DNA from 3 places in the Cellulomonas sp. P2_B4 genome. Region 2 is predicted to be linked to each of the others. Evidence: predicted binding sites of a transcription regulator. Region 2 holds the regulator's gene; each other region holds the start of a gene.
What was found. The regulator HrcA, encoded in region 2, represses chaperone genes, less so after heat shock. The targets are predictions, from matches to a motif close to TTNGCACTCGNNNNNNNCGAGTGCNAA.
Positions count from the first base shown of each region.

Region 1: a site for HrcA is predicted at 3,437-3,463, ahead of groL (chaperonin GroEL). Genes of this name have one in related genera too.
Region 3: a site for HrcA is predicted at 5,771-5,797, ahead of AC1DZC_RS14800 (FmdB family zinc ribbon protein). Genes of this name have one in related genera too.

Region 1 is NZ_JBFUDI010000010.1:34,420-42,074, reverse strand. Features, by position in the region: gene AC1DZC_RS16015 (uracil-DNA glycosylase) at 1-309, opposite strand, end outside; gene AC1DZC_RS16010 (DUF3263 domain-containing protein) at 435-749, shown strand; gene AC1DZC_RS16005 (LytR C-terminal domain-containing protein) at 869-1,456, shown strand; gene AC1DZC_RS16000 (cold-shock protein) at 1,588-1,791, shown strand; gene AC1DZC_RS15995 (phytoene desaturase family protein) at 1,865-3,346, shown strand; gene groL (chaperonin GroEL) at 3,615-5,243, shown strand; gene AC1DZC_RS15985 (pyridoxal phosphate-dependent aminotransferase) at 5,457-6,683, opposite strand; gene AC1DZC_RS15980 (GntR family transcriptional regulator) at 6,993-7,655, shown strand, end outside.
Region 2 is NZ_JBFUDI010000003.1:438,227-445,881, forward strand. Features, by position in the region: gene AC1DZC_RS06960 (PhoH family protein) at 1-243, opposite strand, end outside; gene AC1DZC_RS06965 (16S rRNA (uracil(1498)-N(3))-methyltransferase) at 330-1,088, opposite strand; gene dnaJ (molecular chaperone DnaJ) at 1,102-2,229, opposite strand; gene hrcA (heat-inducible transcriptional repressor HrcA) at 2,273-3,295, opposite strand; gene AC1DZC_RS06980 (DUF3097 domain-containing protein) at 3,463-4,320, shown strand; gene AC1DZC_RS06985 (hypothetical protein) at 4,369-5,382, opposite strand; gene hemW (radical SAM family heme chaperone HemW) at 5,484-6,698, opposite strand; gene lepA (translation elongation factor 4) at 6,695-7,655, opposite strand, start outside.
Region 3 is NZ_JBFUDI010000008.1:138,723-146,377, reverse strand. Features, by position in the region: gene AC1DZC_RS14820 (hypothetical protein) at 1-3,124, shown strand, start outside; gene AC1DZC_RS14815 (hypothetical protein) at 3,566-3,847, shown strand; gene mscL (large conductance mechanosensitive channel protein MscL) at 3,946-4,491, opposite strand; gene AC1DZC_RS14805 (SAF domain-containing protein) at 4,570-5,247, opposite strand; gene AC1DZC_RS14800 (FmdB family zinc ribbon protein) at 5,399-5,719, opposite strand; gene AC1DZC_RS14795 (penicillin acylase family protein) at 5,880-7,655, shown strand, end outside.

The sequences.
Region 1 (7,655 bases), on a different contig from region 2:
GGCGACGAGCTCCGTGAAGATGTTGCTCAGCGAGCGGGGCAGCGGACGCACGTCGGGCTGCACCGAGAACGACAGGCCCATCGGGTGGCCCGGGGTCGGGTAGGGATCCTGGCCGACGACGAGGACCCGGACCTGCGCCATCGGCCGACGGAACGCGCGGAGCACGTCGTCGCCTGCCGGGAGGTAGCCGCGGCCGGCGGCGACCTCGTCGCGCAGGAACTGGCCCGCCGCCCGGATCTGCGGCTCGACCGGCGCGAGGGCGGCCGCCCAGTCGGGTGCGACGAGCTGGTCCAGGGGTGCGGCGGCCACGACGGCGAGGATAGGGGGTGAGGTTCCCGCGTGTCGTCGCGGGACGCGCGGGCAGGAATGACACGGGTGTCATTCCGGCCTACGATGACGAAGGCCGATCAGCTGTACGAGCACCAGGAGGATGCATGGACGTCGCGACGATCTCGATCGACTCGCACCCGTCCGCCCTCCCGGACGACCGGTCCCACGGCCAGCTGTCGGAGCGCGACGAGCAGGTCCTCGCGTTCGAGCGGCAGTGGTGGAAGTACGCGGGCGCCAAGGAGCAGGCCATCCGCGAGCTGTTCGACATGTCGGCCACGCGGTACTACCAGGTGCTCAACGCCCTGATCGACGACCCGGCCGCGCTCGCGCACGACCCGATGCTCATCAAGCGCCTCCGCCGCATGCGCTCCTCGCGCCAGCGCGCCCGCACGACCGCCCGCCGCCTCGGCGACGCCTGAGCCCGAGCGACGGTGGACCTGCTCGCCGGGCCCGTCGTCTGTCCCGGTGCACGTGACATGCGCGACCGTGCGCGCCGGTTGTCGCCCCGCGCATGGTCCGAGCCGTTAGCCTGTCCGGCGTGAGCAAGGCCGACACCCACTACGCCGAGGACGAGTTCGACGTCCCCAACCCCGAAGCAGCCCGTGGCGTGCACCGGGCCCCGCGCTCGGCGTGGAGCCGTTGGTGGCCGTTCGTGGCGGTGCTCGTCGTCGCGCCGCTCGTCGCCTACGGGCTCGTGACGCTGGCCGCCAACCAGGGTGACCTGCCCACCAGCGGGAGCTCGCAGGGCACCGACCCGTCCGCGTCCGACGGCGCGACCGCCCCGGCGGACGGCGCGACGGACGGCACCGGCGAGACCGCGCCCGCCGAGCCCGAGGCGCCCGCCGTCAACATGGCCGCGCCGATCGAGGTGCTCAACGCCGCGAAGATCTCCGGCCTCGCCGGCGACCAGGCCAAGAAGCTCACCGACGCCGGGTTCACCGCGGTGACGACGGGCAACTTCACGGGGACGGCCCCCGCCGACTCGGTCATCTACTACGCCGGCGAGGAGCTCGCGCCCACCGCGCAGCTCGTCGCGACGACCCTGGGCGTCCCGACCGTGACCCTCTCGGCCGCGGACGCGGGGACGGGCATCTCCGTGGTCCTGGCCAGCGACCCCTCCAGCTGACGAGGCCCGTCGCAGGGGTCAGCGGAAGTCGTCCCACGACCCTGGTCGGCGCGGGACGCCGCCACTAGGCTCTCCGGCACCGGGCGCCGGCGGAGCGCCCGGCACACCCGAGTTGCGTCGAGGAGCACCGGATGGCTCAGGGCACTGTGAAGTGGTTCAACGCGGAGAAGGGCTACGGCTTCATCACCCCGGTCGGCGGGGGGCCGGACCTGTTCGTCCATTTCAGCGGGATCCTCATCGACGGCTACCGGTCCCTCGACGAGGGCCAGGACGTCGAGTTCGAGGTCGGTCAGGGCACCAAGGGCCCGCAGGCCGAGCAGGTCCGAGCACTCTGAGCTCGAACACGTCGGGCGACGGGCCGTCCACCTCCGGGTGCGCGGCCCGTCGCCGCGTCCGCGGGTGCCCGGCGTGACGAGGGTCGACGTTGTCGTCGTCGGCTCCGGGCCCAACGGGCTCGCGGCGGCGGTCACGCTCGCGCGGGCGGGTCTGTCGGTGCAGGTGCTCGAGGCGCAGGACACCGCGGGGGGCGGCGCGCGGACGCTCGACCTCGGGCTCGCGGACGGCGTCGTGCACGACATCTGCTCGGCGGTCCACCCGATGGCGGTGGCGTCCCCGTTCCTGCGGGAGTTCGACCTGCCGGCCCGCGGCGTCGACCTGCTGCAGCCGGAGGTCGCCTACGCCAACCCGCTCGACGGCGGCCGAGCCGCGCTGGCCTACCGCTCGCTCGACCGCACGGCCGACGGCCTCGGGGTGGACGGCCCCGCCTGGCGCGCGCTGCTCGGACCGCTCGTCGACGACCCAGACGGCGTGCTCGCCCTGGCGCTGGGCGACCACCGGCGGGTCCCGCGGCAGCTCACCACGGCCGCGGCGTTCGGGTTGCGCCTCCTGGAGCAGGGGACGGCCGCGTGGGGAGCACGGTTTCGCGACGAGGAGGCCGCGGCACTGCTCACCGGCGTGGGCGCGCACGCCATCACCCGGCTCCCGTCACCGAGCGCGGCCGGTACCGCGCTCCTGCTGGCACCGCTGGCCCACGCGGGCGGCTGGCCCGTGCCGCGCGGCGGCAGCGGGGCGATCGTCGAGGCGCTGCTGGCCGACCTGCGCACGCACGGCGGCTCGGTGGTGACGGGGACGCCGGTGGAGCGTGCCGCCGACCTGCCGCCCGCCCGCGCGTACCTGTTCGACACGTCGCCGCGCACCGCGGTCCGGGTGCTGGGGCGGCGCGTGCCCGTGCGCACGGCCCGCGGCCTGGTCGCGTTCCCGCGCAGCCGCGGGGCGGCGGCCAAGGTCGACCTCGTCCTGTCGGGGCCGGTGCCGTGGGCGCACCCCGAGGTCGCGCTGGCCGGCACGGTGCACCTCGGCGGCAGCCGGGTGCAGGCGGCGGCCGCGGAGGCGGCTGTCGCGTCCGGCCGCCACGCCGAGCGGCCGATGGTGCTGGTCAGCGACCCGGGGGTCGTCGACCCCTCGCGTGTCACGACGGCGGGCCTGCGGCCGTTCTGGGCCTACGCGCACGTCCCGGCCGGATCGACGCTCGACGTGACCCGCGCCGTGATCGACCAGGTCGAGCGTTTCGCGCCCGGGTTCCGGGACCTGGTGGTCGCCTCGCGCTGCGTGCCGGCAGCGCGGCTCGCCGATCACGACGCCAACCTGGTCGGCGGCGACATCTCGGGGGGCGCGGTGTCGCTCTACCGGATGTTCGCGCGGCCGCGGCTCGCCTGGGACCCCTACGTGCTGGCACCCCCTGCGGCCGGGGTCGCAGGTGTCTGGCTCTGCTCGTCGTCGACCCCGCCCGGCCCGGGAGTGCACGGCCTGCCGGGTTGGTACGCCGCCCGCCGGGCGCTGCGCGACGGGTTCGGCATCCGCACGCCCCCGTCGCTGGCGCCCTGGGACTGAGGAGCGTCCGAGAGCCTGCGACGGCGACCGCCGACCCGGACATCTGGTGTGGGATCTGCGTCTCACGGGCACCGCTCTGGGCGAACGCTGCTTGCACTCTCGGGGGTCGAGTGCTAACCATTGGACTTAGCACTCTCCGGTGGAGAGTGACAGAATCACCACGGCCGTCCGGTGAGGGCCGTCGCACGCGGGACAAGACCGCGAGCGGCGTGCTCGTCCGTCGCGGGCACCTACGGCCGACCCGAACCCAGTGAAGGATCACAGCCCCATGGCCAAGATCATTGCCTTCAACGAGGAGGCCCGTCGCGGCATCGAGCGGGGACTCAACATCCTCGCCGACACCGTCAAGGTCACCCTCGGCCCGAAGGGCCGCAACGTCGTCCTGGACAAGAAGTGGGGCGCCCCCACGATCACCAACGACGGCGTCTCCATCGCCAAGGAGATCGACCTCGAGGACCCCTTCGAGAAGATCGGTGCGGAGCTCGTCAAGGAGGTCGCCAAGAAGACGGACGACGTCGCTGGCGACGGCACCACCACCGCCACCGTCCTCGCCCAGGCGCTCGTTCGCGAGGGCCTGCGCAACGTCGCGGCCGGCGCCAACCCCATCGCGCTGAAGAAGGGCATCGAGAAGGCCGTCGAGGCCGTCACCGCTGCCCTGCTCGCGCAGGCGAAGGAGGTCGAGACCAAGGAGCAGATCGCCGCCACGGCCGCGATCTCCGCCGGCGACCAGGCGATCGGCGACCTCATCGCCGAGGCGCTCGACAAGGTCGGCAAGGAAGGCGTCATCACCGTCGAGGAGTCCAGCGCGCTGGGCCTCGAGCTCGAGCTCACCGAGGGCATGCGCTTCGACAAGGGCTTCCTGTCGGCGTACTTCGTCACCGACCCGGAGCGCCAGGAGGCCGTCCTCGAGGATGGCTACGTCCTGCTCGTCGAGGGCAAGATCTCGAACGTCAAGGACCTGCTGCCCCTGCTGGAGAAGGTCATCCAGTCCGGCAAGCCGCTCTTCATCGTCGCCGAGGACGTCGAGGGCGAGGCCCTGGCCACGCTCGTCGTCAACAAGATCCGTGGCACGTTCAAGTCGGTCGCCGTCAAGGCCCCCGGCTTCGGCGACCGCCGCAAGGCGATCCTCCAGGACATCGCCATCCTCACGGGTGGTCAGGTCGTCTCGGAGACCGTCGGTCTGAAGCTCGACACGGTCGGCCTCGAGGTCCTCGGCACGGCGCGCAAGATCGTCGTCACCAAGGACGAGACCACGGTCGTCGAGGGTGGCGGCGACGCCGCCCAGATCACGGGCCGCGTCACGCAGATCCGTGCCGAGATCGAGAACTCCGACTCGGACTACGACCGCGAGAAGCTGCAGGAGCGCCTGGCCAAGCTGGCCGGTGGCGTCGCCGTCATCAAGGCGGGCGCGGCCACCGAGGTCGAGCTCAAGGAGCGCAAGCACCGCATCGAGGACGCCGTGCGCAACGCCAAGGCGGCCGTCGAGGAGGGCATCGTCGCCGGTGGTGGCGTGGCGCTCATCCAGGCCGGCAAGACCGCGTTCGAGGGCCTCAAGCTCGAGGGCGACGAGGCGACCGGTGCTGCGATCGTCAAGCTCGCCATCGAGGCTCCGCTCAAGCAGATCGCGATCAACGCCGGTCTCGAGGGTGGCGTCGTCGCCGAGAAGGTGCGCAACCTCCCGGTGGGTCACGGCCTCAACGCCGCGACCAACACGTACGAGGACCTGCTCGCCGCGGGCGTCAACGACCCGGTGAAGGTCACGCGCTCCGCCCTGCAGAACGCGGCCTCGATCGCCGCGCTCTTCCTCACCACCGAGGCCGTCGTGGCCGACAAGCCGGAGCGCAACCCCGCGCCGGCCGGTGGCGGCGGCGGGGACGACTTCGGCGGCGGTTTCTGATCCGCTGAGTCACCTCTGAACGACCCGGAGCGGGCCGGTCACCTTCGGGTGGCCGGCCCGCTCTGTCGTGCGTGACGTGAAGCCGCCCCGCCCCCGCCCCGTCGCCGTGAAGTCGACGTAGGGAGTTGTCGACGAGGTAGTGAGCCGCAACTCACTACCTCGTCGCGAGCTCACTACCTCGGCGCCGGTCGTCGGTCTGGTCGGCCGGCGGGTCTACTGCCGGTAGCTCGCCAGGAAGTTGCCCATGCGCTCGACGGCCTCGGCCAGCACGCGGGCCTCGGGGAGCGTGACGATGCGCAGGTGGTCGGGGGTCGGCCAGTTGAACCCGGTGCCCTGCACGAGCAGGATGTGCTCGCTCACCAGCAGGTCGTAGACGAGCTGGGAGTCGTCGTGGATCTCGTGCACCTCGGGGTCGAGCCGGGGGAACAGGTACAGCGCCCCCTGCGGCCGGACGCAGGTGACGCCGGGGATCGAGGTCAGGCCCTTGTAGGCGACGTCGCGCTGCTCGTGCAGCCGGCCACCGGGGGCGATCAGGGCGTCGATGCTCTGCACGCCTCCGAGGGCCGCCTGGACGGCGTGCTGCGCGGGGACGTTGGGGCACAGGCGCGTCGAGGCGAGCAGCGTGATGCCCTCGAGGAAGCCCTTGGCGTGGTCGCGCGGGCCGGTCACCACCATCCAGCCCGACCGGTAGCCGGCCACGCGGTACGTCTTGGACAGCCCGTTGAACGTCAGGCACAGCAGGTCGGGCGCGACGGAGGCCATGGGGATGTGCACGGCGTCGTCGAACAGGATGCGGTCGTAGATCTCGTCGGAGAGCACGAGCAGGCTGTGCTTGCGGGCGATCGCCGCGATGCCCTCAAGGACCTCGCGCGAGTAGACGGCGCCGGTCGGGTTGTTCGGGTTGATGACGACGAGTGCCTTGGTGCGCGGGGAGACGAGCGACTCGAGGTGCTCGAGGTCGGGCTCCCAGCCGTTGTCCTCGTCGCACCGGTAGTGCACCGGCTTGCCGTCGGACAACGAGGTCATGGCGGTCCACAGCGGGTAGTCCGGCGACGGGATGAGCACCTCGTCGCCCTCGTCGAGAAGGGCCTGCATCACCATGGTGATGAGCTCGGACACGCCGTTGCCCAGGTAGACGTCGTCGACGTCGATCAGGGGGAAGCCCGGCTCGGTCTCGTACCGGGTCACCACCGCGCGACGAGCGCTGAGGATCCCGCGCGAGTCCGTGTAGCCGTGGGCGTGCGGGATGGCCGCGATGACGTCCCGGACGATCTGGTGCGGCGCCTCGAACCCGAATGCGGCCGGGTTGCCGGTGTGCAGCTTGAGGACCGTGTAGCCCTCGGCCTCGAGCCGGGCGGCCTCGTCGAGCGCGGACCCGCGGATCTCGTAGAGGACGTTCCTGAGCTTCGACGACTGGTCAAGCTTGCGCAGCGGTGCCATCTGCCGAGCGTATCGAGGCGGTGCCGGGTCGAGGGCCGACGACCGCGGCGGTCGCGTTTCCGGTCCACGCTCGGACCGGGACGAAACAGACCGTTTACTGGGGGTCGTCGGTGCCGGAAACACCCCCTGCCTAGGTTCGTCCACCATGGGCACAGCGACGTATACAGGTCGGGACACAGCGCGGTGTCGCGAACCCTTCGGTGCAGGGGATCAGCGTGCGCGCGGCCGCGGCACGGTGACTGTGACCGGGTCGACGTGCTGGATACCGCCGCGTCCGCAGGGCAGTATCCGGTGGGAGGACTACTCTCGATGACCATGAGCACGGGCGGGCCGGCGGGCATGGACGAGGCTCCGGCAACACCGTCCGGGCTGCCTTCGGGCCCGTCGGACGAGGTTCCGTCGGAGGACTCCAGGTCGCTGCGCGAGGTGGTCTACCACCGGCTCCGCGACGACATCCTCAACGGACGCGTCTCGCCGCGTGAGCGCCTGACGGAGCCCAAGCTCGGCAAGGCGTTCGAGGTGTCCCGCACCCCGGTGCGCGAGGCGCTGTCCCGGCTGCTCTCCGACGGTCTCGTCGAGCGCACCGACTTCGGGTACGCGGTCGTCGTGCCGAGCCTCGAGGACCTGCGCAACCTCTACGAGCTGCGGATCACCCTCGAGCTGCGCGGCATCGCGCGCGCCATCGAGAACCCGCAGGTCCGCCACGACGAGGCACTGCTGCGCGCCGAGCTCGCCACCTGGGAGCCGCTGCGCGACGCGCCGCCGGAGCCCGACCCGAGCTTCGTGATCCTCGACGAGCGGTTCCACCAGGTGCTGTCCCGGTCGTCGGGAAACACCCAGCTGACCGGGGCGCTGGTCACCGTGAACCAGAAGATCCGCGCGGTGCGCATGCACGACTTCGTCGAGGAGGACCGCATCACGGCGACCATCGACGAGCACATGGCGATCCTGCGCCTGGTGCTCGCCCGTGAG
Region 2 (7,655 bases):
CTCGTCGACGAGCCGGGAGACGAGCGCGACGTCGCCGACCGGACCTGCCAGCGTGACCTCGCTGCCCCGCACGTGGATGTCCACCGTGGTGAAGCCGGTCTCGATCGCGCGAAGGACCTCGTCCTGGAGGCCGAGCAGCTCCACCATGGAGATGTCCGACGGCACGGTGATCCGGTGCTCGACGCGAGCCGGCGCACCGTGGGCGCGGGCTGGGCGTGCGGGGTTGGGCGTTGGTTCGGCCATGTGCTCGGCGTGCGCCGTGGGCTCCTTGTCAGCGATGTGTTCGTGCAGGGTGCAAGTCTACGAGCCCTGGCCCACAAGAGTCCCCGTCATACCCAACGTCCCAGCCGCTGCGCGAGGATCGCGATCGCGACGGGTCCTGCCGTCGAGGTGCGCAGCACGTGCGGACCCAGCCGGACCGCGCCCGCGCCCGCATCGGTCAGGCGGGCGAGCTCGACCTCGCCGATCCCACCCTCGGGCCCGACGACGACCAGGCACTCCCCCGCGGTCGGCAGCGCGACCTCCGCGATCGGGGCTGCCGCCTCTTCGTGCAGGACGAGCACGACGCCGCCGGCGGCGACCACGGACCGGATGCGCTCGGCGAGCGCCCGGCCGTCCAGCGCGACCTCGACGTCGGGCACGCGGGCGCGGCGCGACTGCTTCGCGGCCGCCCGCACGGTGCCCAGCCAGCGCGCCCGGCTCTTGGTGGCGCGGTCGCCCCGCCACACCACGATCGAGCGCTCCGCCTGCCACGGGACCACCGCGTCGACGCCGACCTCGGTGGCCGCCTCGATCGCCATCTCGTCGCGGTCGCCCTTGGCCAGCGCCTGCACCAGCACCAGCGGAACGGCCGGCGCGGGCTCGACGACGACCTCGGTCACCGCGACGGCCACACCGTCGGCCGTCACCGCGTCGACCACGCCGACGAGGCGCACCCCGGCACCGTCGACGACGTCGACCCGCTCACCGGGGGCTCGTCGCTGGACGACGCCGGCGTGCCGGCCCTCCGTACCGCCGAGCAGGTACGTGCCACCGGCGACGACGTCCCGGAGGCTCCCGGGGTCGGCCAGGAAGACGGGCGCGCTCATCCGGACCGGCCGCTCAGCGGCCGGACAGCTTGTCGCGCAGCTTGGCGAACACGCCCGAGCTCGACCCGGCGAAACGCGCCTCCGGGCGCTCCTCGTCGCGCAGCGCCGCGAGCTTGCGCAGCAGCTCGGACTGCTCGTCGTCCATCGCCGTCGGAACCTGGACGTCGACGTGGACGTGCAGGTCGCCCCGCCCGCCGATGTGCAGGTGCCCGACACCCAGGTTCTTGAGCGTGATGATCTGCGACGGCTGCGTGCCGGGTCGCAGGTCGACCTCCCGCGGACCGTCGAGCGTGTCCAGGGTCAGCACGGTGCCGAGCGCCGCGGCGGTCATCGGCACCTGGAGCGTCGCGTGCAGGTCGTCGCCGCGGCGGACGAACGTGTCGTTCTTGCGCTCGCGCACCTCGAGGTACACGTCGCCGGCCGGGCCGCCGGCGGGGCCGACCTCGCCCTGGCCCGTGAGCTTGATGCGGGTGCCCGTGTCCACGCCCGCGGGGACGTCGACGCTCAGGGTGCGACGCGACCGGACCCGGCCCTCGCCCGAGCACTCGGTGCACGGCTCGGGGATGACGCTGCCGAACCCGTGGCACGCCGCGCACGGCTGGGTCGTCATGACCTGACCGAGGAACGAGCGGGCCACGCGCTGCACGGAGCCACGGCCGCCGCAGACCTCGCACGTGCGGGGCGAGGTGCCAGGCCGGCAGCACGTGCCCGAGCAGGTGGGACAGACGACCGCGGTGTCGACGGGGACGTCGCGGTGCACGCCGAACGTCACGTCGGCCAGGTCGAGGTCGAGGCGGACCAGCGCGTCCTGGCCACGACGCGCCCGCGGGATGGGACCGCGCTGCTGCGCGGCGCCGGTCGCGGCACCGAAGAACGTCTCGAAGATGTCCTGGAAGCCGAAGCCGCCACCCATGCCGCCACCGGGCGACGACGGGTCGCCGCCCATGTCGTACGCGCGACGCTTCTCGGGGTTGCCGAGCACGTCGTAGGCGCGCGACACGTCCTTGAAGGTGTCCTCGGACCCGGCGTCCGCCCCGGCGACGTCCGGGTGGTGCTCGCGCGCGAGCTTGCGGTACGCCTTCTTGATCTGCTCGGGCGTCGCGTCCCGCGGCACGCCGAGGATCTCGTAGTAGTCGGTCACGGGAGGATGTGCTCGCTTCCGGTGGGAGTGCTGGTCAGTTCCGTCATTGGGCCAGGATCCGCGTGAGGTAGCGCGCGACCGCGCGCACCGCGGACATGGTCGCCGGGTAGTCCATGCGCAGGGGGCCGATGGAGCCGATGCGGGCCACCGAGCCGCTTCCCTCGTCGCCGTAGCCGGTGGTCACGAAGCTGGTCTCGACGAGGCCGTCGTGCTGGGTCTCGCGACCGATCCGCACGGTGACCGCCTGCGTGTCCTCGGCCATCTCCGAGAGCAGCCGCAGTAGGACGACCTGCTCTTCCAGGGCTTCGAGCACCGGCCCGATCGAGCGCACGTCGGTGCCGCCGGCGCGTGCGAGGTTCGCGGTGCCCGCGAGCACCACGCGCTCCTCGCTCTCCTGCGCCAGCGTCTCCTCGAGCACCGCGACGACGCTGCGGACGAGATCCTGGTCCGCGGGCTCGAACGCCGGCGTCAGGTCCGCGAGCGCTACGGGCAGCTCGGACAGCCGACGACCTGCGGCGCTCACGTTCAGCCGGGCGCGCAGGAGGGCGACGACCGACTCGTCGAGGTCGCGGTCCAGCTCGAGCGTGCGCTGCTCGACGCGCCCGGTGTCGGTGATGAGCACGACGAGCAGGTGCCGCTGGCCCACGGGCACGAGTTCCACGTGCCGCAGCGCCGACCGTCGCAGCGAGGGGTACTGCACGACCGCGACCTGCTGCGTCAGCTGCGCGATGACGCGCACCGCCCGGTCGACGACGTCGTCGAGGTCCTGCGCGTTCTCCAGGAACGTGCCGATCGCGCGGCGCTCGGGGCTGGACAGCGGCTTGACGCTCGAGAGCTGGTCGACGAAGAGCCGGTAGCCCTTGTCGGTGGGCACGCGACCGGCCGAGGTGTGCGGCTGCGCGATGTAGCCGCCCTCCTCGAGGGAGGCCATGTCGTTGCGGATGGTGGCCGGCGAGACCCCGAGGGAGTGTCGCTCGACCAGCGCGCGCGACCCGACCGGCTCGCGGGTGGCGACGTAGTCCTCGACGATCGCGCGCAGGACGTCCAGACGCCTGTCGTCGCTCATCTCTCGCCTCCTCGCCCAGCCTCGTGGTTCGCGCACGCACGCCGGTAGCACTCGCCCGGCAGGAGTGCCAATGCTACGCCGCGCCGCCGACACCACCGGGTGCTCCGCGCACAGCGGAACCGGCGCGCCCCGACGACCCCCGCGCGGCCGCCACCTACGCTGCCCGGGTGAACCAGGACCGCTACGGCTCCGACGTCCTGCGTGGCTCGGGCTCGACACACCATCGCGCACCACGCACCAGCCGCCCGCAGGCGGCCGAGACCGGCCTCGTCGTGGAGGAGGTCACCACCGGCTGGGTCGGTGCGGTCGTCCGCGTCGAGAAGTCCGGTGGCATCCACGTGGTCGTCCTGGAGGACCGCGCCGGCCGCACCCGCACGTTCCCGCTCGGCCGGGGCTTCTGGGTGGACGGCGAACCCGTGGCGCTCACCGCGCCGGTCCGCGCGACCGCACCCGCCAAGCCCACCCGCACGGCCTCCGGCTCGGTCGCGGTGCACGACGCCCGGGCGCGCGTCGCCCGCGGAAGCCGGATCTGGGTCGAGGGCAAGCACGACGCCGAGCTGGTGGAGAAGGTCTGGGGCGACGACCTGCGCCTCGAGGGCGTCGTGGTCGAGCTCCTCGACGGCGTCGACAACCTGCCCGACGCGATCCGCGACTTCGCCCCGGGTCCGGGCCGCCGCGTCGGCGTGCTCGTCGACCACCTCGTCGCCGGGGCCAAGGAGAGCCGGATCGCCGCGGAGGCCGTCCGTCTCGCCCCCGCCGGGACGGTGCTCGTGCTGGGCCACCCGTACGTGGACGTCTGGCAGGCGGTCCGGCCCGAGCGCATCGGCCTGACGGCCTGGCCGACGATCGAGCGCGGCACCGAGTGGAAGCACGGCATCCTGCGCGAGCTCGGCTGGCCGGCGCAGGACCAGGCCGACGTCGCGCGGGCGTGGCAGCGGATCCTGCGCTCGGTCCGCAGCTACGCCGACCTCGAGCCCAGCCTGCTCGGCCGCGTCGAGGAGCTCATCGACTTCGTCACCACATGACGGTGCCCGGCCCTCGCGGACGAGGACCGGGCACCGGGTGTGGAGCGGTCAGGCGACGGCGGCGATCGGGTCGCCGAGCAGCCGCTTGAACAGGAACGCGCTCGCGAGGAGCACGACCGGGACGGCGACGAGCAGGCCGATGCCGCACAGGATGGCGCCCGCAGCCAGGATCAGGATGCTGAGCAGGTAGAACAGGATCGTCGTCGACAGGTTCGCCGTGATGAGCTGGTAGCTCGCCTTGATGGCGTCCACCGGCGCGAGCTGCTTGCCGATCACGAACCAGAACGTGAAGAACAGCAGGAAGTTCACGACGAGCGAGACGAGCCCCCCGAAGAACGGGATGAGGCTGAGCACCACGGAGATGCCGGTCAGGATCAGGGCCGTCACGATCACCGGGCCGGCGTCGACGAACCGGAAGAAGTCGCCGAAGCCGATCGGGCGCCCCTCCGTCACGTCGAGCGCCGCCTTGATGAAGACCGCCTGGATCAGGTAGCCGATCAGCGAGGCGACCAGCGTCAGCACGATGAACCCGAACGAGAACCCGATCCGCCCGCCGGCGGTCGTCCGGAACAGGTCGCTGAACCCGCCGAAGATCGCCGCGACGATCGAGAACGCGACGATGAAGATGACGAACCACACGACGCCGGCGCCGATGAACAGGCCGCCGTGGCGCGTGAACGCCTTCCAGCCGTACCCGAAGGACTCACCGAGCGGCGAGGGCGGCGGCGGGGCGTAGCCGCCGGCGGGCGGCGGGGCGTATCCGGGCGGCGCGGGCGGGTAGGCACCGGGCGGCTGCTGGCCGTAGCCGGGCGGGTAGGCGCCCGGAGCGGGCTGCCCGTACTGCGGAGCCGGCGGCGGCGGGTACGCACCCGGGGCAGGCTGACCGTACGGAGCCGCCGGGGGTGCAGGCGGAGCGGGCGGCGGAGGCGGGGGCGCGACCGGCGGAGCGGGCGGCGGAGGAGGCGGGGCGGCGGGTGGCTGGGCCGGAGGAACCGGCGGCTGCGGGTCAGGTGCGACGGGCTCGCCGTCGTTCGGCGGCGTTCCGCCCGGGTTCTCGCTCATGCGTGGCCTCCCTGGTCACGGGCGGTCGTCGCCCAGCGGACAGCGAACCGAAGCCGCACACCCGTGTCAAGGAACCGCATCAAACCCGGCATGTCGGCTCGTCAGCCGGCGAGGCTCCTGACGACGGCGTCCGCGAGCAGCCGACCGCGACGCGTCAGGACGAGCCGTCGCCCGGCGAGAGCGGCCGTGCCGTCCACCAGACCGTCCGCGATGAGCCCAGCGACCGCGGGCCGCGCGTCGGTCGGCAGCGCGTCGATCGGCAGCCCGTCGGAGAGCCGGACGCCGAGCATGAGCCGCTCGAGCAGCTCACCGTCGCCCGTGACGATCTCCCGACCAGCCGCGGGGCTCAGCCCGCGGTCGAGCCGGTCCGCGTACGCGCGCGGGTGCTTGACGTTCCACCAGCGGACCCCGCCGACGTGGCTGTGCGCGCCCGGCCCGACCCCCCACCAGTCGTCGCCGCGCCAGTACGCGAGGTTGTGCCGGCACTCGGTGGACCGGTCGCGCGACCAGTTGCTCACCTCGTACCAGTGCAGGCCGGCGGCCTCGAACAACTCGTCGGCGAGCTCGTACTTCGTCGCCTGGTCGTCGCCGTCGGGCAGCTCGAGCTCGCCGCGGCGCACCTGCACGGCCATGCGCGTGCCCGCCTCGACGACGAGCGCGTACGCCGAGACGTGGTCGACCCCGGTGTCCAGCGCGGCCTCGACGCTGGTGCGCCAGTCGTCGACCGACTCCCCCGGCGTCCCGTAGATGAGGTCGAGCGAGACGGCCAGGCCGGCGTCCTTCGCCCAGCGCACGACGTCCGGGATGCGTCGGGGGTCGTGGGTGCGTTCGAGGGTGGCCAGCACGTGCGGCACCGCGGACTGCATGCCGAACGAGACCCGCGTGAAGCCGGCCGCCGCGAGCGCCTCGAGCGACTGCGGGGTCACCGAGTCGGGATTCGCCTCGGTGGTGACCTCGATGTCGTCGGAAAACCCCCACGCGTCCCGGACGCCGCCCAGCATGCGCGACAGGTCCGGGACGGACAGGACGGTGGGCGTGCCGCCGCCGACGAAGACGGTCTGCACCGGCCTGGCGGGCAGGATCGAGGCCGCGAGCGCGATCTCCTTCAGCGCGGTGTCCGCGTACGCGTTCTGGCTCGCGCCGCCGCCCAGCTCCGTGGCCGTGTACGTGTTGAAGTCGCAGTACCCGCAGCGCACCGTGCAGAACGGCACGTGCAGGTAGACGCCGAAGGCGCGCTCCGACAGACCCTCGAACGCCGACTGCGGCAACGATCCGTCGTCGGGCGCAACGTCCCCTTCGGGGAGCGCTGGACTCACTTCTTCTTCGCGTCCTTGCCACCGGCGGAACCGGCCGGCTCGCTGGAGAGCGCGGCGATGAAGGCCTCCTGCGGCACGTCGACCCGTCCGATCGTCTTCATGCGCTTCTTGCCCTCCTTCTGCTTCTCCAGGAGCTTGCGCTTGCGCGTGATGTCGCCGCCGTAGCACTTGGCCAGGACGTCCTTGCGGATGGCGCGGATGGTCTCGCGCGCGATGATCCGGGCGCCGATCGCGGCCTGGATGGGCACCTCGAACTGCTGGCGCGGGATGAGGTCCTTCAGCTTGGCCGTCATCATGACGCCGTACGCGTAGGCCTTGTCCTTGTGCACGATCGCGCTGAACGCGTCGACCGTCTCGCCCTGCAGCAGGATGTCGACCTTGACCAGGTCGGCCTCCTGGTCGCCGATGCGCTCGTAGTCGAGGCTCGCGTAGCCGCGCGTCTTGGACTTCAGCTGGTCGAAGAAGTCGAAGACGATCTCGGCCATCGGGAGCACGTAGCGCAGCTCGACGCGGTCCTCGGACAGGTAGTCCATGCCCTGCAGCTCGCCGCGCTTGGTCTGGCAGAGCTCCATGATCGCGCCGATGAACTCGCTCGGCGCCAGGATCGTGCCCTTGACCATGGGCTCGTTGACGGCCCCGATCTTGCCCGAGGGGAACTCGCTCGGGTTGGTCACCGTGACCACGCTCTTGTCCTCGAGCGTGACCTCGTAGACGACGTTCGGCGCGGTCGAGATGAGGTCGAGGTCGAACTCACGCTCGAGCCGCTCGCGGACGATCTCGAGGTGCAGCAGCCCGAGGAAACCGACGCGGAACCCGAACCCGAGCGCCACCGACGTCTCGGGCTCGTAGTTGAGCGCGGCGTCGTTGAGCTTGAGCTTGTCGAGCGCGTCGCGCAGCACCGGGTAGTCCGTACCGTCGATCGGGTACAGGCCCGAGAACACCATGGGCTTCGGGTCG
Region 3 (7,655 bases), on a different contig from region 2:
CCAGGCTCAGCGCGAGGTGTGGCAGGCGCACTGCCCGTCCGGCGGGTGGCCGCGGCTGCCCGACGGTCTGGAGCTCATCGAGGAGGAGTTCGCCGCCGTGCGGGCCGACCTCGACGCCCTCGACGAGGTGCTCGCGGGCACTCCGCTCGGTGCGGGCCTCTCCGGACTGGCGTTCCCGGTGCTGCTCGAGCGCCTGACCCGGCTGCGCGCCGACACCTCGGCCCTGGAGACCCTGCCCGACCGCACCGGCCTGCTGCACCGCCTGCGCTTCGCCGGGCTCGGCCCGCTGGTCGAAGACCTGGCGTCGCGCAAGACCGACCCGTCGCTGGCGCCCGCGGAGCTCGACCTGGCCTGGTGGAGCACGGTCATCGAGCAGATCCTCGCCGACGACCCCGCGCTGGCCGGCTACGACGGCACCGCGCTCGGCGGGCTGTCCGCGCACTACTCGTCCCTCGACCGCGCGCACGTCGACAGCCTGCCCGGACCCGTCCTGACCTCGGTCGTCGGACACATCGGCTCGGCCCTGCGCCAGCACCGCGACCAGGCCGAGGCGCTGTTCGCCGACCTCGTCGAGGAGCGTCTGACCACCCTGCGCGACACGGTCACCCGGCACCCGGACGTCGCCCGACGCCTGCGTCCGGTGATCGCCGCGAGCCCGATGCTGGTGCCGCAGGTGCTCCCGCCCACCCGCACCGTCGACCTCGTCGTCCTCGACTCGGCCGCGCACCTGCCCGTCGAGGTCGCGCTCGCCGCGATCGCCCGCGGCCGGCAGATCGTCGTGATCGGCGACGCCCGCTGCGCCTCCAGCACCGCCGTCCGCGCGCTCGCCGACGTGCTGCCCTCCGTCGCCCTGCTCGCCGGTGCGTCGCGCCGCGACCCCTACCTGACCGCGTTCCTCGGCGCACACGGCTACGCCGGGGTCCTGCGCCCCACACCGCTGCCTCAGCACCGCCCGCTCGTGCACCTCGACATCGTCGACGGCACCGGGATGCCGTCGCGGACCACGGGGATCATCGACTCGACGCGCGAGGAGGTCGAGCACGTCGTCGAGCTCGTCCTCACGCACGCGCTCTTGCGTCCCGACGAGTCGCTCGCCGTCATCACCGCGACGCCCGGGCACGCCGAGGCCGTCCGCGAGGCCGTGCTCGGGGAGGTCCGCGCCAACCTCGCGCTCGCCGCGTTCTTCGACGCCGGCCGCACCGAGCCGTTCGTCGTCACCGACCTCCCGAACGTCGCCGGCCTGCGCCGTGAGGCGATCATCCTGTCGGTCGGCCTGGGCCGGACCCCGCACAAGCGCGTGCTGCACTCCTTCGGGCCTGTGTCTGCCGCGGGCGGCGACGCGCTGCTGCTCGACGCCCTCGGCTCCACGCGGCACCGGCTCACGGTGGTGTCCTGCTTCGGCGCCGACGACCTCGACCCGACCCGCCTGCGCGGCGCCGGCCCGCAGCTGCTCGCCGACCTGCTGTCGTTCGCGGCCCGCCGCTCCGCCGGTTCCGCCGACGCCGACCTGGTGACGCCGCGGTTCGGTCCCGCCCTCGAGGCTGGTGCCGTCGCGCCCGGCTCCTCGGCGGCGCTCGACATCCCGGCCATCGAGCCCGACCGGCTCCTGCTCGACATCGCCGAGCGCCTGTGGAAGCACGGGCTGCTCGTCGAGGCCGACCACGGCATCCCCGGCGGGGAGCGCATCCCGCTGGTCGTCGGGCACCCCGACCTGCCCGAGGAGATGCTCGTCGCCGTCCTCACCGACGACGCCGAGTACACCGCCGAGCCCTCCGTCCGCGTGCGCGACCGGCTCACCGCCGACCGCCTCGAGAGCGTCGGCTGGTCCGTCGTGCGCGTCTGGTCCGCGGCCGCGTTCATCGACCCGCAGGCCGAGGTCGACCGCATCCGTCGCGCCGTCCACGCCCGCGTCCCCGCACCGGCCAGCCCCCGCAGCGGTCCGTTGCACCTCGGCCTTCCGGGCCTCCTCGACGAGTCCGACGACGTCGACGAGCTCCCCACGGCTGCGGCACCCGACGCCTCGGCTGGCGACGCAACCGTCACCGACGCCGTCAGTGCCGACGCAATGGTGACCGACCTCCCGATCGACGCCGCGTCGGCCGACGCCTCGTCGACCGGGTCCGCACCGTCGGCGGAGCTTCCGAAGAAGGGGTCTGCAGCCAAGCCTGAGGCTCCCGCCACCGCGTCCGAGCGGGTCCCGGCGACCGCCGGCCCGGCTCCGTCTGCCTCGGTGCCCACGACGACCGGCGCGGTGCCCACGACCGGCGCGGTGCCCACGACGACCGGCGCGGTGCCCACGACGACCGGCGCGGTGCCCACGACGACCGGCGCGGCGACGACCGGTGCGGCGCCTGCGACGACCGGTGCGGCGCCCACGACGACCGGCGCGGTGAACACGACGACAGGCGCGGTGCCTACGACGACCGGCGCGGTGCCCACGACGACCGGCGCGGTCCCGACGAGCACCGGCTCGTTGCCCGTCCACCCGGACGGGTCCGTCTCGACGGACTCGGGCGCCTTCGCGTCCCACCCCGACGACGTGGCCCGCCCCGACTCCGGCCCGGTCCGCTCCGTCCCGGCGCACCCTGTCCTGGTCGACTCGGTCCTGACGGGCTCCCTCAGCGCGGCAGCCGTCCGCGCCGAGGCCGCCCGCCCGCCCGCCGCACCGGCAGCACCCGCCTCGCGCGCCGCGCACAGCGCCCCGCGCGGCATCCCGGTCGTCCCTGCCCGGGTCGAGGTCACCTCCTCCAAGGCTGCCGCGGCCGCCGGAGCTGCAGACTCCGCATCGCCCACCGCCGAGGCAGCCAGCTCCGACCAGATCACGGACACCGATCAGCCCGCCGGCTCCGGCAAGCCCGCCGAGGATCCGGCGCCGCCGAGCCGCCTGCTCCAGCTGGCACTGGCCGTCCCGACGCGTCAGCGTCCCGACGTCCGCAAGGGTCTGCCGATCGGCGCCTACAGCGATGACCAGCTCGACGAGCTCGTCGACTGGCTCCGGTCCGACGAGCAGGAGCGCACCCGCGAACAGCTGGCCGCCGCACTGCGCGACGAGCTGGGCGTGACCCGCCGCTCCTACCGCATCGACACAGCGGTCCGCTCAGCCATCGCCCGCGCCCTGTCCTGACCCCCGCAACGTCCGCACTCGTGGGGGCAATACCCCTCACGAGTGCGGACGTCCCCACAGCCCCCCGCAACGTCCGCACTCGTGGGCGCAATAGCCCTCACGAGTGCGGACGTCCCGGCCACACCCACGCAACGTCCGCACTCGTCGCTGTCATAGCGCGCACGAGCGCGGACGTGGTCGAGTGCCAGGCCCCCACGCGGGCCAACGTGCCCACCACGCGTCCGGGCGAGCGCTCGCCTGGGCGCACATCCGCTCGGACGTTGCGGGCCCGCGCGGGGTTGCGTCCGAGCAGAAATGGTCAGTGCCGGCACCCGCTCGTAGATCGCTCGTGCCTCCGCTTCGAGCCGCGGGCCTGGCGACCCTCGCATCGAGCCGCGGGCCTGGGCGACCCCTCGCCTCGAGCGACGCCAGCTCGCTGAGGTCGGGTGGGATCATGGGCGGGTGGTGGAGTCTGGGGATGCGGGCGACGCGGTGCCCGTGCGGCGGTCGCGGCGTGCGGTCCGGCATGCGGGGACGGTCGGTGGCGACGACGCGAACCTCGTCTCCGTGCTGCCGGCGCTGACGAGCGACGCCGACACACCGCCTGCCGAACAGGCGGCGACGCCCGCTCCACGCACCAGTCCCCTCGACCGGAGCGACGACGACACGGACGTCGGCTGGGGCCAGCAGGAGACCGGTACCAATGACGACCGGCTCACCACGGACAAGCCGCCGCACTGGTGAGGCCGACCCCCTGAGAGGCAGCAACGGCACGTGAGCAGACGACGAAGGCCCGACCTCCCTCAGGAGGCCGGGCCTTCGTCAACGGTCGACGGTGCGGGTCAGGTGCCCGGCGGGATCGACGGCGGGACGGGGCCCGTGCCGCCGGGGTAGCCGACGTCGGGGGAGTCCGGGCCGGCGTCGTTCGCGACCGCGGGCGACGGGCGGCCCGCGAGCAGGTCGCGGATCTCCTGGAGCAGCAGGATGTCCTCGGCGGGGGCCGCCGGCTCGTCCTCGATGCCGGCCTTGCGGCGGGTGGCCAGGGCGTTCAGGGGCAGGACGATGAAGAAGTAGACGGCGGCGGCCGTGAACAGGAACAGGATGATCGCGTTCAGGATCAGGCCGATCGAGAAGATGGCGTCGTTGATCTCGAACGTGAGCACGTTGCTCAGGTCGGTCTTGCCGAAGATCGCGGCGATCAGGGGACTGATCAGCCCGTCGACGAACGCCTTGACGACGGCCCCGAACGCGGCGCCGATGACGACACCGACGGCGAGCTCGATCGCGTTGCCGCGTGAGACGAAGTCCTTGAATCCCTGGAGCACCTTCGCGGTGCCCTGCAGCCTCTCGCCTGCTCCGCGCAGGCCGCTGTTGATCCGGTCGGTCATGGGTGCTCCTCGTGGAGGGGTGGGCTGTCGTCCGTGCGACGCCGCGGGTGTGCACTGCCGGTCGATCGATCCGATCGATCATGGCACGACGACGGCGGACAGCAAGGCGGAGGCGGCGGCGCCAGCGAGCGCGGGCGCCTCGTCGGGCGACACGGCGACGAGCACGGGGACCGAGTCGTCGCCGGAGGCGCCACCGCCCAGCAGCCCGCTCGACGCGGCGGGCGGGCGCGCGACGGGCAGGACGAGCGCCCGGCGCGCGACCACCCCTCCCGGGCCGCCCTCGGCGGTCGCCGCGAGCACGTCCACGTGCATTCCGGCCGAGAGGAGACCGGCGACGGCGGGGTCGGCGAACCGGACCGTCGCCACGACCGTTCCGGGTGGTCCGCTGACCTCCGCGGAGGCGAGCACGCCGGGCCCGAGCGGGCTGCCGGCGCTGAGCGGGACGGCCGTCGAGGCGCCGACGGCGGATGCGAGAGCGGTCAGCGCACCGTCGGGCACGGTCGCGACCGGGTATCGGGCGACCCGCACGTCGGACGCGGTCAGCGAGACACCGGCGGGAACCGCGCGGGCCGCGACGACGACCCCGACGGTGGGCGCCGCAGGTGGTCGGACCGCCTGGACCGTCGAGGCTGCGGCCAGGCCGAGGAAGAGCGCGCAGACCAGGAACCGGCACCGCCACAGCAGGACCCGCAGCCGGACGGGCAGGGGAGCGCGGCGCGGGGTGAGCGGTGGCGGTCGGCCGGCGAGATCGCGCATGCCTCGACGTTAGGAGGCCGTCGAGCCTCCTCGACGAGTCCGGGCCGCAGAGCGCGGGCGGCGGGGCTGTGGTCGGCTGGTGACACCCAGCACCTCGAGCCCGAGTCGTCGAGAGCAGGCAGACGCCGTCAGAGAGGCGGCGCCGGGGAGATCAGGAGGTCGCGGCCGGCTTCGCTGCGGGCGCGGGGGTCGAGGGCGCGGGTGCAGGCGCGGGGGTCGTCGAGGTGGACGACGACGAATCCGACGTGGAGGACGACGTCGACGGCGCTGGGCTCAGGGTGGACGACTTCGCTCCGGCGCGGGCGTCGTTGCGGTAGAACCCGGACCCCTTGAACACGACACCGACGGACGAGAACACCTTGCGCAGGCGTCCGTCGCACTCGGGGCACACGGTCAGGGAGTCGTCGCTGAAGGACTGGACCGCCTCGAAGGCGTGGCCGCAGGCGGTGCAGGCGTAGGCGTAGGTAGGCACGAAGAACGACTCCTGGCAGGTGGTCGGCGGCTCAGGCGATCAGACGAGGACCTGGCACTCACAACATCCGAGTGCCAATCCTAACGGCATCCGGGGCCCCGACATTCCGAGCGACCACGCGATCGAACGGTTCAGGGTCCGGCGAAGTACCCTCCGAAGCGTGCCTCGTCGTCACCTGGTCCGCCTCTCGTTCATCACGCTCGCCGTGGTGCTCGTCGTCGTCCTCGTCGGCGTCGTCGTCGCCGGGTTCGTGGTGGTCCGCCGCCCGTTGCCGGAAGTCGCGGGCTCGCTGGATCTCCCGGGCCTCGGCGCCGACGTCACGGTCACACGCGACGACCGGGGTGTCCCGACGATCACCGCGCAGTCGTCGCGTGACCTGTTCATGGCGCAGGGGTACGTCGCGGCGCAGGACCGGTTCTTCGAGATGGACTACCGCCGGCACGTGACCTCAGGCCGGCTCGCGGAGCTCGTCGGCAACGTGAAGGACGCCGTCGACGCGGACAAGGTCACCCGGACGCTGGGCTGGCGACGGGTCGCCGAGCAGGAGTGGCAGCAGGTCACACCGGCCACGCGGGCGGCCCTGCAGGCGTACGCGGACGGCGTGAACGCGTACCTGGACGGCAAGCCGAAGGGTGCGATCGCGGTCGAGTACACGATCCTGGACCTCCAGCTCGACATCAAGGACCCGGAGAAGTGGGACCCGGTCGACTCGCTGGCGTGGCTCAAGGCCATGGCGTGGGACCTGCGCGGCAACTTCGACGACGAGCTGGGCCGCGCGGCCGCGTTCTCGACGATCGGTGACGTGGCCCGTGTCGACGAGCTCTACCCGGCCTACCCGCAGGACCTGAACGCGCCGATCCTGACGCGCGAGGACCTGCCGAGCACGGTGACCGGCACGGCGTCGACCACGAGCCTCGACCTGGGGCAGGACGACCTGCAGCGGGCGATGGCGAGCGCGCAGAAGGCCCTCGAGGCGGTACCGCACCTGGTCGGCGAGGGCGAGGGCGTCGGGTCGAACTCGTGGGTCGTCGGTGGCGCGCTGACCGAGTCGGGCAAGCCGCTGCTGGCCAACGACCCGCACCTGGGCATCTCCGCGCCGGGCGTCTGGGCGCAGGTCGGCCTGCGGTGCGCCGACGTCTCGAGCGCGTGCCCCTACGACGTGTCCGGCTTCTCGTTCGCCGGCATGCCCGGCGTCGTCATCGGCCACAACGCGAACCTCGCCTGGGGCCTGACCAACCTGGGCGCGGACGTCAGCGACTTCTTCCTCGAGCGCGTCGACGGCAGCACCACGCTGATGAACGGCGGCACCGAGCCGATCACCGAGCGCACCGAGATCATCACCGTCAACGGCGGTGACCCGATCCGGCTCCCGGTGCGCGAGACGGTGCACGGCCCGATCGTCTCCGACGTGCTCGACGTCGACACCGTGGCGGGCGCGCCGGTGCCGGACAACGCGCCGGGCAGCCGCTTCGAGGTCGCGCTCGCGTGGACCGCCCTGCAGCCGAGCCGGAGCATGGAGGCCGTGCTCGCGATGGACGTCGCGAAGGACGCCGACGACATCCGAGCCGCGGCTGCGCTGCTCGACGTCCCGTCGCAGAACATCGTCTTCGCGACGACCGACGGTCACATCGGGTACCAGGCGCCGGGCCGGATCCCGGTCCGCGCGGACGTCGTCGGCGGGCCGGTCCCGTCGGACGGCACGTGGCCGCGGCCGGGCTGGGACAGCGTCTACGACTGGCAGGGCTACGTCGATCCCGACGACATGCCGCGCGCGCTCGACCCCGCTGCGGGCTTCATCGTCACGGCCAACAATGCGGTGACGCCCGCGGGGGTGGGCCCGTTCCTCACCGACGACTGGGACTACGGCTATCGGGCACAGCGGATCCGGGACCAGATCGAGGCGGCCAAGGACCACAAGCTCACCGTCGCGGACATG